2 regions of the Paenibacillus sp. EKM10P genome follow, and region 2 is predicted to be linked to the other one. Evidence: predicted binding sites of a transcription regulator. Region 2 holds the regulator's gene; the other holds the start of a gene.
The links. Region 2 encodes Rex, which represses fermentation and respiration genes when NADH is low (regulators of the CRP and FNR family bind a similar motif). Its sites were predicted from a motif close to TTGTGAAATATTTCACAA; they were not measured.

Region 1 (7,177 bases), on a different contig from region 2:
ATTACCCTGCACCAGGCGATCCAAAGCTGTATGAGGAGATAGGGCATCTGTTCAGTCAGCATAACCTGTTCCACCAGCCGGTTCGGAACCGGGGACTGGATCATGGAGTATGGGTGGTTTTGCGGCATATATATCCTGATGCGGACATACCGGTCGTACCCTTATCCATTGATTCACGGCGCGATCCTCAGGAGCAATACGAGATTGGACGGATGCTGGCGCCACTGCGTGATCAAGGGATTTTGATCCTCGGTAGTGGAGGTTTGGTCCACAACTTGCGGACACTCGAGCAGACGAGTGAGCCAGCCGATTGGGCCGTTCAATATGATGACTGGATCGCACAGCAGCTTCAAGACTGGAATTTGCGTCATCTGTTCCAATATGACAAGAAGGCTCCGTATGCCAAGCAGGCGGTTCCTTCGTATGGAATAGAGCATTTTTCACCTTTGTTTTACGTGATGGGAGCTGCCGATCATGATCGCTCCGCGCGTAAGCTTTTTCAGTCGTATGTCCTTGGCTCATTAAGCCTGAATTGTTGGGTTTTTGGTCAAGAAACTAATCTGTAAATGTAAGAAAAAGAACTTCCGAAACCACATGGTGTGTGGGGTTGGAAGTTCTTTTGGTGTATGCTACTTTGATTAATTAGCAGGCACGTTCTTTTTTAGCCAGGTGGATACTTGCGAAGTTCGCTTATCTTCATTTTGATCTAGTAGTGTCATAAATGCCTTCAGCTTTTGAATGTAGGTACTCTTCGAATCCCTGTTGCGTTGAATGACGAGCTGATACCCTTTTTTGGCATTGGGGCGAATCTTCCCGGTGTCATCATCGAATAGTGGTGTATTGTTCGTACCATAAAAAGTATAGAAGAAATAGAGATCATGTAATGATTTGACTGCCTGTGTACGATTGGAATGTGGATATTGGGTTATAAATGACTCTTGCGCCAGCACCCTTCCGGCTAACTGTTGATAACCGATGTGTAATGCCGCATCCTTGGTAGCCGGCTGTCCAGATTCCGTTGCCATGATGTCAATATAGCTGCGGATATCTGCGGTAATGTCATTTCCGAATACTTTATATTTTTCATAGTTGATGACTGGGTAAAACATGCCTTCTGCGGTTTCAAGTTTGTAGCCGGCATCTCTTGATTGAGTGAGTAATTTTTTCAGTTTTGCATCGTTTGTCCGACTGATTACATTAGTGAACGAATCACCGGGTTTATAGACTTGATTAATCTTAGTTTGAACAGAGGTCGGATATAAGGTCTGTGCATATGAATCCAATTGCTGTTTCTGTGCATTTTCCAAGTGTAGTGCTAGGATGGTAGCTTGAGAGGCCGGAATGGATTGGATATGCTTTTGTAAATAAGTGAATGCCTGAGGTAGCTTGCCTGGTTGGCGTAGTAGCTGCTCGAAGGTTTTCGAAATATGTTGCACACCTTCTGCTAGAGATATTGTAGTAGATGTCGCTGCTTTGGCTGATGTCGTAGATCCCAATCCGATCGTCTGTACTGTGAAAGTTACTGCTGCGAGCATGAGGTAGGCTTTGGTGATTTTTTTCATGATATAACCCTCCATTGCGTTCTTTGATGTAACTGTAGTGTACAGGGTAAATGTATCGTGAACATTCCATGTTGTATCCAACTTGTAAACGTTTGTGGGGGAAGATGAATCCGAAAAAGGAGTCTCCAAGTCAGAGTGGACTTGAGGACTCCTTTGTTCATTTAAATAGAGGAGGGGTAGCATGGTCACACATACAAGCAGCATAGCTGCACAAAAACACCGAAGAGAAGGAGCATAGCTGGCAAAAAACACCGAAGAGAAGGAGCATAGCTGCAAAAAACACCAAAGAGAAGCAGCATAGCTGCACAAAAAAACAACCATTAGCCAGAGGATAACGGTTGTTTTTTGGATAGTTAAGCTATTTTTCGATTGGGGTCCGTTTGATAAGTATCTTTATTTTTACCAAACAGTCCACGCAGGAAGGGCAGTACCCAACGGTCAAAGCCGATTCTTCCGGCATTTGCACCAGCAACGATAAGGAAGATTTCAACCAACAGGTAGATTGCATTGGTGCTTACTGTACCCGAGAACAGGAACGAGAAGTTCATAACCATAGCCATCAAAGTAGCCAGTGTAGTCAATGTACCAAGCAGTAGGCCAACCCCGACCAAGAACTCACCCAATGGGATCAGGACGTTGAACAAACCGACATTCGGCAGGGCAAAGGCTTCAAGGAACGATCCCCACCAGCCTTGTACAGCGGGATGATCTCCACCTGTTTTAGCAATGGCCCCCGAGATAAATCCACCTGCATCGAATCCGCCAGTCAGCTTCTCAAGTCCGTGGGTCATCCATTCATAACCTAGATAAACCCGTACTACAGTCAGCAGCCACATTGCTACTTTGTTCTCACGTAACCAGTTGTTAAACATTTAAACCACTCCTCTTTCTTAATCTATAATGATGGGTTGTATTTCATTTTGTTTGGGATGATCATCTTTGCTACACCTTTATTGTATTAGGTTCAGTTACAGTTATTTGTGATAAAAATCACAAAGTCTAAATATTTTTTAAATTTTAATGTCTTCAGATAAGTATTCTATAGAGAGGTAATGCCTCAATCAAGACAAAAACAGGAAATAAAGCTTATAATGAGAAAAATAACTATGTGGAGGGATGAACTTGTTCGGGCCCATGTCTCAACGAAATCATTGGCTGCGTGTGATGGCCTCAGCTCTGTTATGCATGACAATGATGTCTTGTTCTGCTTTGTCCAATACGGGTGAATCTGAATCCGTTCCCAAACCGACCCAGCAAGAAACAGAGAAAAAGGTGCTTGAACCGCCTAAGGAGCCATCTGTTCCGGCATTTACAGCTCCGCTTACCGGGCTTCCGGTGGAGCAGCCTGTTATAGAGCGGCCGCTGGCTGTCATGATTAACAATTCTCCGGCTGCGCGTCCACAGGCGGGGCTTAGCCAGGCAGACATGGTATATGAGGTTCTTGCAGAAGGCGGAATTACCCGTTTGGTAGCTTTTTTCCAAAGTCATGGTGGTGATGTGAAGATCGGTCCGGTCCGAAGCATCCGACCGTATTTGATTGAACTGGGCGAAACCTATGGTGCGTTGCCGATACATGCAGGGGGAAGTACAGATGCCTATGCGATTTTACAGCAGCAGCGGAAGGAGCATCTGGACGAGATTTCAAATGGAGGGGCTTACTTCTGGCGAAGCAAAGACCGTCGTCCTCCACATAATTTATACACAGATGTGAGCAGACTGCGTAAAGGAAGCGATAGCAAAGGGGATGCCAAGCAGACGGAGGTTCCAGTATATCGTTATCTTAAAACTGGCGAAACTCCAGTTATGGTGGACGAGAGTGTTGCCTCTTTGCACATCCGATTTTTGTTAAAAAGCTATCGCGTATCTTATACCTATGATCCAGCTGATCAACGATATAAGCGTTTTGTGAACGAAAAGTCACATCTAGATCAAAATAATAATCAACAGCTCTCAGCGGCCAATGTGATTGTGATGAGCACGAGGCATCGAACGTTGGATGATGTAGGTAGACTAAGTGTTGAGCTGGACGGTAGCGGAGAAGCCATGGTGTTTCAACAAGGAAAGCTAATACGTGCTGAATGGCAGCATATATCTGGCGATGCGATTCGGTTTATGAAAAATGGGGTTGAAATCCCGTTAACGCCAGGTACATCCTATATACATGTGGTACCTGCAGATACTTCACTAGCCGAACATGTAACAACAGAAGCAAGTTAGAAAACGTAATACTCCTTTTTAGGGAAAAATTGTCGGATAATGACCTTCCATGTCGGGCATTGTATACGTATATCTAGAAATTTGCTTTTACAAACATTACAAAAACATTGATGAGTGTGATAAGATAGCAAAGGTTGTCTATTGCAGTCGAAACAGGTTGCGGATATTTTCGTAAAGGGGTAATCGTTATGAGATTGAAGAAAAAGGATATATTCTTCGAGACGTTGGAAAATATGGCAGATACGATCGTGCAAGCAGCCGATTATTTTGCCCAACATACTTCAAATCTTCAAGATGTGACTTTGTTTACCAATGAGATGAAGAAGTATGAAAATAAGTGTGATGATTACACACACACGATTATTACTGAGTTGAACAAGACCTTCATTACGCCGCTCGAACGCGACGACATCATGGAACTGACAACGACCATGGATGATGTGCTGGACGGTCTTGAAGCGACAGCCTCTCGTTTTTATATGTACAACATTACAGAGCCGGACGAGTATATTGTGCAGTTCGCTGATATTTTGCGTCAATCAGCTTACGAAATTCAAAAGGCTGTACATTTGCTTTCACAGAAAAAATTGCTGGCTATTCGTGAATACACCATTCGCCTGAATGATTTGGAAAATCAGGGGGATGAATTACTGCGTATTTGCATCAAAAACCTGTTTGCAACTGTAACTGATCCTATTGAGCTGATTAAACGCAAAGAATTGTACGAACGCCTTGAAACGACAACGGATTCATGCGAGGATGTTGCAAATATGCTGGAATCCATCATTATGCGTAACTCGTAAGGGAGTCCTTTTACATGGATACAAGTTTACTGGTACTAGGTATTGTTATTTTTCTTGCTCTGGCATTTGATTTTATTAATGGATTTCATGATACGGCGAACGCAATTGCTACTTCGGTCTCGACCCGTGCATTGACGCCGCGACGTGCGATTATTATGGCTGCGGTTATGAACTTTCTCGGAGCGATCTTGTTTACCGGGGTTGCCAAGACCATTGGTGGAAGTGTCGCTGATCCAACCAAGCTTACGAACGGAATTGATATCGTCATTGCGACGTTGATCGCCGCTATTATCTGGAATCTCTTGACTTGGTGGTTCGGTATTCCTTCATCCTCTTCCCATGCATTGATTGGTGCGTTGGCCGGAGCGGTGTATGTAGGTGCAGGACAGGATAAATTAAATTGGAGCGGCTTCATCGGGATTGTTGAGGGTCTTATTTTCTCCCCGTTGATTGCTTTTGTTGTCGGATACATTGTGATGATGATTTTGAAATACATCTTTGCTTATCGCAGTCCGCATACGGTGAACAAGGGTTTCCGTACCATGCAGGTGATTACGGCAGCTATTCAGTCGTTTACGCATGGTACGAATGATGCTCAGAAGGCGATGGGGATTATCACGTTCGCACTCGTCTCGGCAGGGTATCAAGACCATTTGGAAGTACCTATGTGGGTGAAAATCTCAGCTGCAACAGCCATGGCGCTTGGTACGTCTATTGGGGGCTGGAAGATCATCAAGACGATGGGAACTAAGATTTTTAAAATTGACCCAATCAATGGATTTGCAGCCGATGTTTCGGGGGCTTCCGTTATATTCACAGCTACTTTGCTCCATTTGCCAGTAAGTACCACTCATGCCATTACTTCGGCGATTCTGGGTGTAGGGTCTGCGAAGCGTTTTAGTGCGGTTCGCTGGTCACTAGCTGGTCGTATTGTAATAACCTGGGTAATAACGATTCCAATTTCTGCGCTATTGTCAGGTTTGATATTCAAAATTCTTTTCTAGTTTTCTTCATGGTTTCTAGAAAAAGAACATACAATATAGGATACACAATAAGCTTCCGTCCGCTTTTTGCGGCAGGGGCTTATTGGCATTCTCGGGCAAAAATGCATCTCTAAAGTTTACACATCCAGATAGTTCCATGAGATGTTTTTTAAAAAATACCTGACATCAAAGTAGTCAATTTTTAATAACTCCTGTAGAATAAACAGAAAACTTTGAACCGTTCAACTGACTGGAGGATCTTATGCAAAAACCAAGAAAACTAATAGCACTCATGATTTGTTTGTTTTCTGTGGTTGCCCTGGCCGGTAATTTCGGTGTAGTGGCCCACGCAGAAAATAAAACAAAGTATGATATCGGCACGGATACAACGTTCGCGCCTTTTGAGTTTGAAGATGTAAATGGTAAATTTGTCGGAATTGATATGGATTTACTGGCAGCTATTGCTAAGGACCAGAATTTTGAGTATACCGTTAAGCCACTTGGCTTTAACGCGGCAGTGCAGGCCCTTGAAACGAATCAAGTGGATGGTGTCATTGCCGGGATGAGTATTACAGATGAACGCAAGCAAAAATTTGATTTTTCTGAGCCCTATTTCGACTCAGGTGTTGTCATGGCGGTCCGTAAGGATAATGATACGATTAAACGCTATGAGGACTTGAAAGGACAGCGTGTCGCTGTCAAAACAGGAACACAAGGCTACACATTCGCGGAATCCATTAAGGCAAAATATGGCTTTACTACCGTTCCGTTCGACGATTCTTCTCAAATGTATGATGAAGTTAAAACAGGTAACTCTGTTGCCTGCTTTGATGATTATCCGGTACTGGCATACGGTGTGACTCAGAATAATGGTCTTAAGCTGGTGACTGATAAGGAAAAAGGTGGCTCTTACGGTTTCGCTGTCAACCAAGGCAAAAATGCGGAGCTGCTGGAAAAATTCAATGCAGGGCTTGTGAATCTTCGTAACAGCGGGGAATATGACAAAATTATGTCCAAATACCTGGGAGAATCCGGCAAAGGTGTGGCTCCTGTAGAACGCAGCCGCTGGGAACTCATTTCCGCTTCGCTGCCTGCGTTGATTAAAGGGATGGGAAATACGCTGTTGTACACCCTGGTATCCTTGCTCGTAGCCTTTTTGCTGGGACTGGTGTTTGGCTTTATGAAAGTGAGCCATAACAAGGTGTTCCGCGGTATTGCAACTGTTTTCGTTGATGTATTCCGTGGTATTCCACTGATCGTACTTGCATTCTTTATTTACTTCGGTATCCCACAGGCACTCGATTTTAAAATGCCGCTTTTTGTCGCGGCGGTGTTGACGTTATCCCTAAACGCTGGTGCTTATGTGACCGAAATCATCCGCGGGGGTATTCAGTCCATTGATCCGGGACAAATGGAAGCCGCTCGTTCGCTTGGTTTGCCGTATCGGACAGCCATGCTGAAGATCATTTTGCCACAAGCCGTGAAAATCATGATCCCGTCGTTTATCAATCAGTTGGTTATTACGTTGAAGGATACGTCCATTCTGTCGGTTATCGGTCTGGTTGAATTGACTCAATCGGGCAAAATCATTATTGCACGGACGTTCCAATCC
Region 2 (7,177 bases):
ACGATGAACAAGGAAGTACATGCAACGATCATGTAATGAATGGGAATGCGGATGAAACCCGTCTTTTAAGCGAAAAATGTGAGTGTATTAATCCATCTTTCGTAAGGGCGGGATGCACATGTTCCAGCATGTATTCGCAGAAATGAACAGCATGTTAGATGATATCGTGAAGCATTACCCATCAGCCCAGGGCCCCCGCAGACAGGAGCTGCTACAGCACTGGAGTCTGCTGCGGAGAATGAGTGACGGAATTATGGATGAGTGGCTGGCCTTTGAGGAAAAAATGGTTTACCTGCGTGCAGCAGGATTTTCTGCAGAGGCCGACATGTCTGACGCTGAGCTGCCTGAAAAGGAGCTACCGGCATTTAACCGGGGGCAGGGGTATTATCGCTTACTTATGTACCCGGAGGCAATCCAGCAATTTGAGCAGGTGCTACAGCATTTTCCGAACAGCTGGCAGAGTCACATGTATATGGGAATGGCTCATTTTCAACTGGATGATCCAGCAGAGGCTATAAGCCAGTTTCAAAAGGTGCTGCACCTGACTGAACAGCCAGGGCTAAAAGCGGTCATCTATAATGCGCTGGGTTGTTTGATGGCAAAGCAGGCTGACGTAAAAGAGGCGCAAAAATATTTTGCTCTCGCGCATCAGTTCGATCCAACGTTGCCCGAGCCACTGCACAATATGCAAGCCTGTTTGTCCGGTGTCGAAAAGCTTCGCTACGACAGCTCCATGTTGACCTGGATGTAGTTGTCAGACACCGAGTAAGACGATGCATGCCCACCTCCTTAGGCGGCGTGTGCATCGTCTTTTTTGGCTGTCTTAATTTCCAAACAGGCAATCTTCTGCTATGCTATTATACAGAGTTATTATTATTGTATGTGTCATAAGAAAGGATTAAGCTCGAATGAAATTTGCGGTATTGGATTTTGAAACGACAGGCACCCAGTCCGCGGATGACATCATTCAAGTCGGACTTGCAATTATAGATCATGATAACAGCATTTCCCGTGTTTACGGCTCTTATGTAAACCCTGGCAGATCTATTCCACCTTTTATCACCGGATTGACCGGAATTACAGACGATGACGTCAAGGATGCACCTGCACTCGAAGAAATGATGATGGAGCTCGTGCCTATGCTGGACGATGTCGTACTCGTCGGTCATAACGTGGCGTTTGATTTTAATTTTTTGCAAAGCGCTTTGGACCGGTGTGGATATTTACCCTTTAGCGGTAGAATTTTGGATACGATGGATTTTCTGAAAATTATGTTTCCATCGTTATCTTCTTATCAGCTAGGTTTTGTTTCCTCAGAGTTTGGGCTGGCGCATGACCGCCCTCATCAAGCAGACAGCGACGCGTTGGCTACGGCTGAGGTGTTTTTAAAGTGTCTGGGTGAGCTTCAAGCACTGCCTCTGATAACGATACAGCGGCTTAGCGATTTGTTCGCAGAGGAAGACAGCGACCTGGGTTGGTTTCTTGACGGCATACGAGAAGAGAAAGAGCTAGATCCTATTCAGGATTTGGAGAAACATCAGTTTTTTCGTCAGCTTGCGCTTAAAGTGGAAGATTGGACTGAACTGGCTGCTCCACGCAGAGAAGATGACCCGAATCCACTGTCAGGCGTTTCCTTTGAGCAGTATATGGATGATGTACGGGACAATTTGCGTTCATCCTTGAGCCAATATGAGGAGCGCGAGGCGCAGATACAAATGATTGAGGGTGTAAATCAAGCCCTGAGTCAAGATAAGCATTTGTTGATTGAGGCGGGTACAGGAACAGGGAAGTCCCTGGGCTATTTGCTTCCGTCACTGTATCACAGTGTAAAATATGGGCAGAGGGTCACCGTAAGCACGCATACCATTAATCTGCAGGAGCAATTGCGAGAGCGTGATATTCCGATGCTGACCAAAGTGATTCCGTTCCCGTTCCGGGCTGCCATCTTTAAGGGACGGGGGCATTATTTGTGTCTGCGTAAGTTTGAACATAAAATAAACAGAAGAGACTTCGCGACACCAAAGGAAGACTTGATTACAGCGGCTCAAATGATTGTCTGGCTGACTCTGACAGAAACCGGTGATGATGAGGAACTAAACCTGAGCAATCGTGGAGGGGATTTTTGGGAAACGGTTGCTAGTGATTCCGAGTCCTGTCTTGGTCGTTCTTGTCCATGGTTCCGCAAATGCTACTATCATCGTGCACGTCATGAAGCAGGAACAGCGGATGTGGTTATAACGAATCACTCCAAGCTGTTCACCGACGTCAAAGCAAGTCATCAACTGTTGCCTAGCTATGAACACTTGGTGATTGATGAGGCACATCATCTAGAGGAAGTAGCTGGTAAGCACCTGGGCATGCATATGAAATATTTCACACTCGTGCATACGCTGACTCGATTGTTCAAGGACAGCAAGAATGGGCAATTGCCTTCGTTACGTCAGCAGTTGGCAAAATCGGGGCATGAGAAGTCGACGGAATGGGCCTCGGTCATTGATCAGTTGTACCCACTTGTGTTAGAGGTTAAGGAAACTTGGGACCTACTAAGCGATAAGCTGTTTGGCATGTTGCCGGAGCGAACTGATGCCACACCAGGTGAAACGGGGCAATTTTCTTCGCGTCTCAAACCGTCAGCCAAGCCTGCAAAGTGGGATCAGGCGGCGGCATTGGAAAATCAGCTTTATGTAACATTGAGCGAAATTTTGCGCAAGGGCGACAAGCTGATGCTGGATGTCAAGGAAGAACATGACGATTATGCGGCGGATAGTCTCATTACAGATATCACGGGTCTGCTTAAGGATTTGGCGGGGATTAGGGAAAATTTGCGCTTCTTTATACGACTCGATGATGAAACAACCGTATATTGGCTTGAAGCGAGTGGACAATTCCGTAGTAAATCATTGCAATTTTATGCGGTGCCCGTCGATGTGAGCCGCCAGTTGAAAGAAATGTTTTTTGACAAAAAAAGAAGTATTATTCTGACATCTGCTACTTTATCGGTAGATAAATCGTTTCAGTACATGACCGATCAACTCGGTTTGCAGGAGGCCGCAGATCAAGGACGATTAATGACGTCACAGCTCCCATCACCCTTTAATTATAGGGATCAGGTGTTGCTGGTCATTCCGCGAGATTTTCCGAGTGTGAAGGGCAGTGTAGGAGATGCACATTTTGTAGAGATGCTCGTTAGCTCTCTAGGAGCGACTGCCCAGGCGACGCGGGGGAGAATGCTCGTTCTGTTTACTTCCTATCGGATGCTCCGGCAAGTGTATGAGCCGCTCAAAGAGGCGTTAGCGTCCAGCGATATTACCGTGTTAGGACAAGGTGTGGACAGTGGGAGTCGCAGCAAGCTAACCCGCCGTTTTCAGGAAGCGAAAGCTTCTGTATTGCTGGGAACCAGTAGCTTCTGGGAAGGCGTCGATATTCCAGGGAAAGCTTTGACTTGTCTGGCTATCGTTCGCTTGCCGTTTCAACCGCCCAACCACCCGTTACTGGAGGCTAAAAGCGAGTTGCTCCAGCAGCAGAAGAAGAATCCATTTATGAAGCTGTCTGTACCACAAGCAGTTATTCGCTTCAAACAGGGATTTGGGCGATTGGTACGTACAGCGAGCGACCACGGAGTCGTCATCGTTTACGATACGCGTGTGATCGAATCCTATTATGGAAAGCACTTTTTGTACTCGTTACCGGGACCAAAAATGGAGCATATGCCATCGGAGCAAATGGTGCCCCGCATCGCTGAATGGCTCCAATCCGCCCCGGAGACAGAGGCACAACGGACGGACACTTAAAGTCCGTTACAATTAGGGGGAGCAAGTATGAAATCAGATAAAATTTCAGAGGCTGTCGTACGGAGATTACCCGTATATTTACGTTATCTGAATGCACTGCACAAACGGGAGGTGGCTACGGTCTCTTCTCAAGAGCTGGGACAGAGGTTAGATTTGAATCCGGCCCAAATTCGTAAAGATCTTGCCTATTTTGGCGATTTTGGTCGGAAGGGCATCGGTTACGATGTTTCTTATCTAATCGAGAAAATACGCCATATCCTGAAAATCGACCAGCAAATTAATGTAGTATTGGTCGGAGCAGGTAATCTGGGTCAAGCCCTATCGAACTATAATGCTTATTTAAAAGACAATATGAAGATTGTGGCGGTTTTTGATGCGTTCCCGGATAAGGTTGGGACCAGAATCAATACTTTGGTCGTACAGCCGATGGATGAACTGGAAGCGACTGTGAAAGAAAAAAATATACGAATCGGGATTATTACTGTACCTGATTTTGAGGCACAGCACGTAGCTGATAGGCTGATTGAGAGTGGAATTGGAGCGATTTTGAACTTTGCACCTATCATTCTCAAGGCACCGGCTAACATTCGGATACATGCCACAGACTTTACAACTGATTTGCTTAGCCTCGCTTATTATCTGGAGGACGGAAAGGAAGAAGCACAATATGACAGTGAATAAATGGATGATTAAAAACGGCTCGTTTGCCGTGAATGGACCCGAGGCTGGGGTAATCCATGGTTTTATGATTGTGGAGGATAGCCGTATTACTTACATTGGCGAGACTTTGCCTGCGGGTGAGGAAGAGACAGAAGCAATCGACGGCAAGGGGTTATTGTTTTTACCTGGTCTGATCAATACTCATGGTCATGCGGCGATGTCTCTGCTGCGAGGGTATGGAGATGATTTGGCACTTCAAGTGTGGCTTCAGGAAAAAATGTGGCCTATGGAAGCCAAGTTTACATCTACGGATGTGTACTGGGGAACTTCTTTGTCAGTGCTGGAAATGCTGAAAGGTGGAACCACGACTTTCCTGGATATGTACGATCATATGGATGAGGTGGCTCGTGTAGCTGAAGAGTCGGGCATTCGTGCAAGCTTGATGCGTGGAGCCATTGGACTCTGTTCAGAAGAAGAACAACGGATCAAGCTAGCTGAGGCCGTGACTTTTGCGCGTAACTGGCATGGAAAAGCAGACGGACGTATCACAACAATGATGTCTCCTCATGCCCCATACACATGCCCGCCTGCGTTTATTGAGAAATTTGTTCAAGCAGCACATGATCTCGATTTACCATTGCATACGCACATGTCCGAGACGATCGCCGAAGTTGAACAAAACGTACGCGACTACGGCTTGCGTCCAGTTGCACACTTAGATAAGCTTGGCTTTTTCTCCCGTCCTTCACTTGTTGCCCACGGCGTTCACTTGAACGACGAAGAAATAGCTTTGTTAGCGGAACGAGGTGTGGCGGTATCGCATAATCCAGGCAGCAACTTGAAGCTGGCAAGTGGTGTAGCTAGAGTGCCTGAATTGCTGCGTGCAGGAGTTACTGTTTCACTCGGAACAGATGGTCCTGCCAGCAATAATAACCTGGATATGTTCGAGGAAATGCGTCTGGCGGCACTCATTCACAAGGGAGTATCTGGCGACCCAACGGCAGTTCCTGCAAATGAAGCACTACGTCTGGCAACAGAGTATGGTGCAAAGTCGATTGGTTTAAAAGAGGTAGGAGCGCTGGCAGCAGGCAATAAGGCTGACTTTATCGCGCTAGATCTGGATCAGGCCCATTTCTTGCCGCGTACAGATCTTATTTCTCATGCCGTATACTCTGCAAGTGCCAAAGACGTGGCTCATGTGTGGGTAGACGGCCGTCAGGTTGTGAAAAATGGCGAATGCCTGACGATGGACGAGGAACGTATCAAACATGAGGCACAAGCCGCCTTTGAAGGGCTGCTGTCGCGCTAATTTAGGTGTCACATCCCCTTAGAGAGGAAGCACAGGTTTGAAAAATAAGAAGAAATGGATAGCGGTCGCCATTTTGGCCGTAATACTGATCCTGGTCAGCATTTTCTGGTATTATTCGTATGTTACTCAAGACCAGGTGGCTGAGAAAAATGCCGCTATCATGAAGGCCAAGCAATCAGGTGGTCTGGTTAGCACGACTCAGACATGGAAGTCTGTGTGGGATCAGATATATTGGGTAGTTCAAGGAAAAAACGCACAGAATGAAAATATAATGGTGTGGGTTCCTTTTCAAAAAATGGAGGGGAAACCTAACATACCTGCCGCAGATCCAAGCGGTGTTCATACCGAGCTGATGAAAAACGGAGTCGACGAGCAAAAAATGACAGCGATAATTCAGCAGCAACTTCCAAATGCAAAAATTGTAAGGCTCCAACCGAGTGTGTTCAATGGCGAATATGTATGGCAACTGTTTTACGATGATGAAAGCCATCACCACTATACCTTTTACCGTTTCTCAGATGGAGCATCGACGGGGATAAAATATACTTTGCCTAATTACTAGCGCGATGTTAAGAGTGTGGATCGGTGGCTTGGGAGTACCCAAAAGCGTTAGGAGCGCTGCGTAGTCCATTTGATCTTACGATCGCTTCGCTTCTGCAGATTCAAGTGTTCCACTCCGCTGGCTGACAGCTATGGGGCCACTCCAAATAACTTTTATACTCAGTCTATATAGCTTGGAATGATTGAAAGTATTAGAAAAAGACGCAAATACGATTTAATTCGTATTTGCGTCTTTTTACTTAATGCTCCGCAAAGCTGGACTAAAAGCCAGAAGCATCTTTTTGCCTTATCACAACTCCTCCACACATTGCCTTCGATATTAGATTTACGTTATGATATACTATATTTTATAAGTGATAGACAAAAATGATAGATAAATGAGTTGCTGATCATTATAAGATCATGCAATTTGGTTGTTTGTTGACATTCGTCCCGTTTCTTCTGGGTTTTACATTTTGAGAGGAGGATGTTGTTTGAAATTGCGTGCAGTTCCTATTGTTGTGGCGGCCGTTTTGGCAGCCTTGTTAATGTTTGGAGGATGGTTCATTTACCGTCAGGTTACAATGCAAAGTCCTCTGGAAAAACTGGTATCTCAATATCCAGGCGTGACAAGCGCTCAAATAGATATTAAACAGGATCAGGTGGTATTGAAACTAGATCTCAAACCGCAGGCGGATGTGGCCGGATTAGTCGATGTGGTTAAGCAAAAAGGGCAATCCATCATTGGCAGCCGCACCATTAAGCTGGATATCGCAGATCGTTCCAATTCAGCACTGAATCAATGGTGGTCTGAGGCTATGTTTCCTGTAGCCGAAGCGATGGAAAATAAAAAGTATACTCAAATTTCATCTACAGT

Region 1: HFE01_RS23315 (DoxX family membrane protein) is a predicted target of Rex. The motif match lies at 2,541-2,558, and genes of this name have one in related genera.

Annotation. Positions count from the first base shown of each region.
Region 1 covers NZ_JAALET010000015.1:53,494-60,670, reverse strand. Annotated here, with positions in the region: gene HFE01_RS23325 (dioxygenase family protein) at 1-566, shown strand, start outside; gene HFE01_RS23320 (hypothetical protein) at 639-1,562, opposite strand; gene HFE01_RS23315 (DoxX family membrane protein) at 1,916-2,434, opposite strand; gene HFE01_RS23310 (DUF3048 domain-containing protein) at 2,685-3,779, shown strand; gene HFE01_RS23305 (DUF47 domain-containing protein) at 3,968-4,582, shown strand; gene HFE01_RS23300 (inorganic phosphate transporter) at 4,597-5,586, shown strand; gene HFE01_RS23295 (amino acid ABC transporter substrate-binding protein/permease) at 5,828-7,177, shown strand, end outside.
Region 2 covers NZ_JAALET010000002.1:567,739-574,915, reverse strand. Annotated here, with positions in the region: gene panD (aspartate 1-decarboxylase) at 1-36, shown strand, start outside; gene HFE01_RS07975 (tetratricopeptide repeat protein) at 119-751, shown strand; gene dinG (ATP-dependent DNA helicase DinG) at 909-3,791, shown strand; gene HFE01_RS07965 (redox-sensing transcriptional repressor Rex) at 3,819-4,472, shown strand; gene HFE01_RS07960 (amidohydrolase) at 4,459-5,760, shown strand; gene HFE01_RS07955 (cell wall elongation regulator TseB-like domain-containing protein) at 5,798-6,322, shown strand; gene HFE01_RS07950 (hypothetical protein) at 6,795-7,177, shown strand, end outside.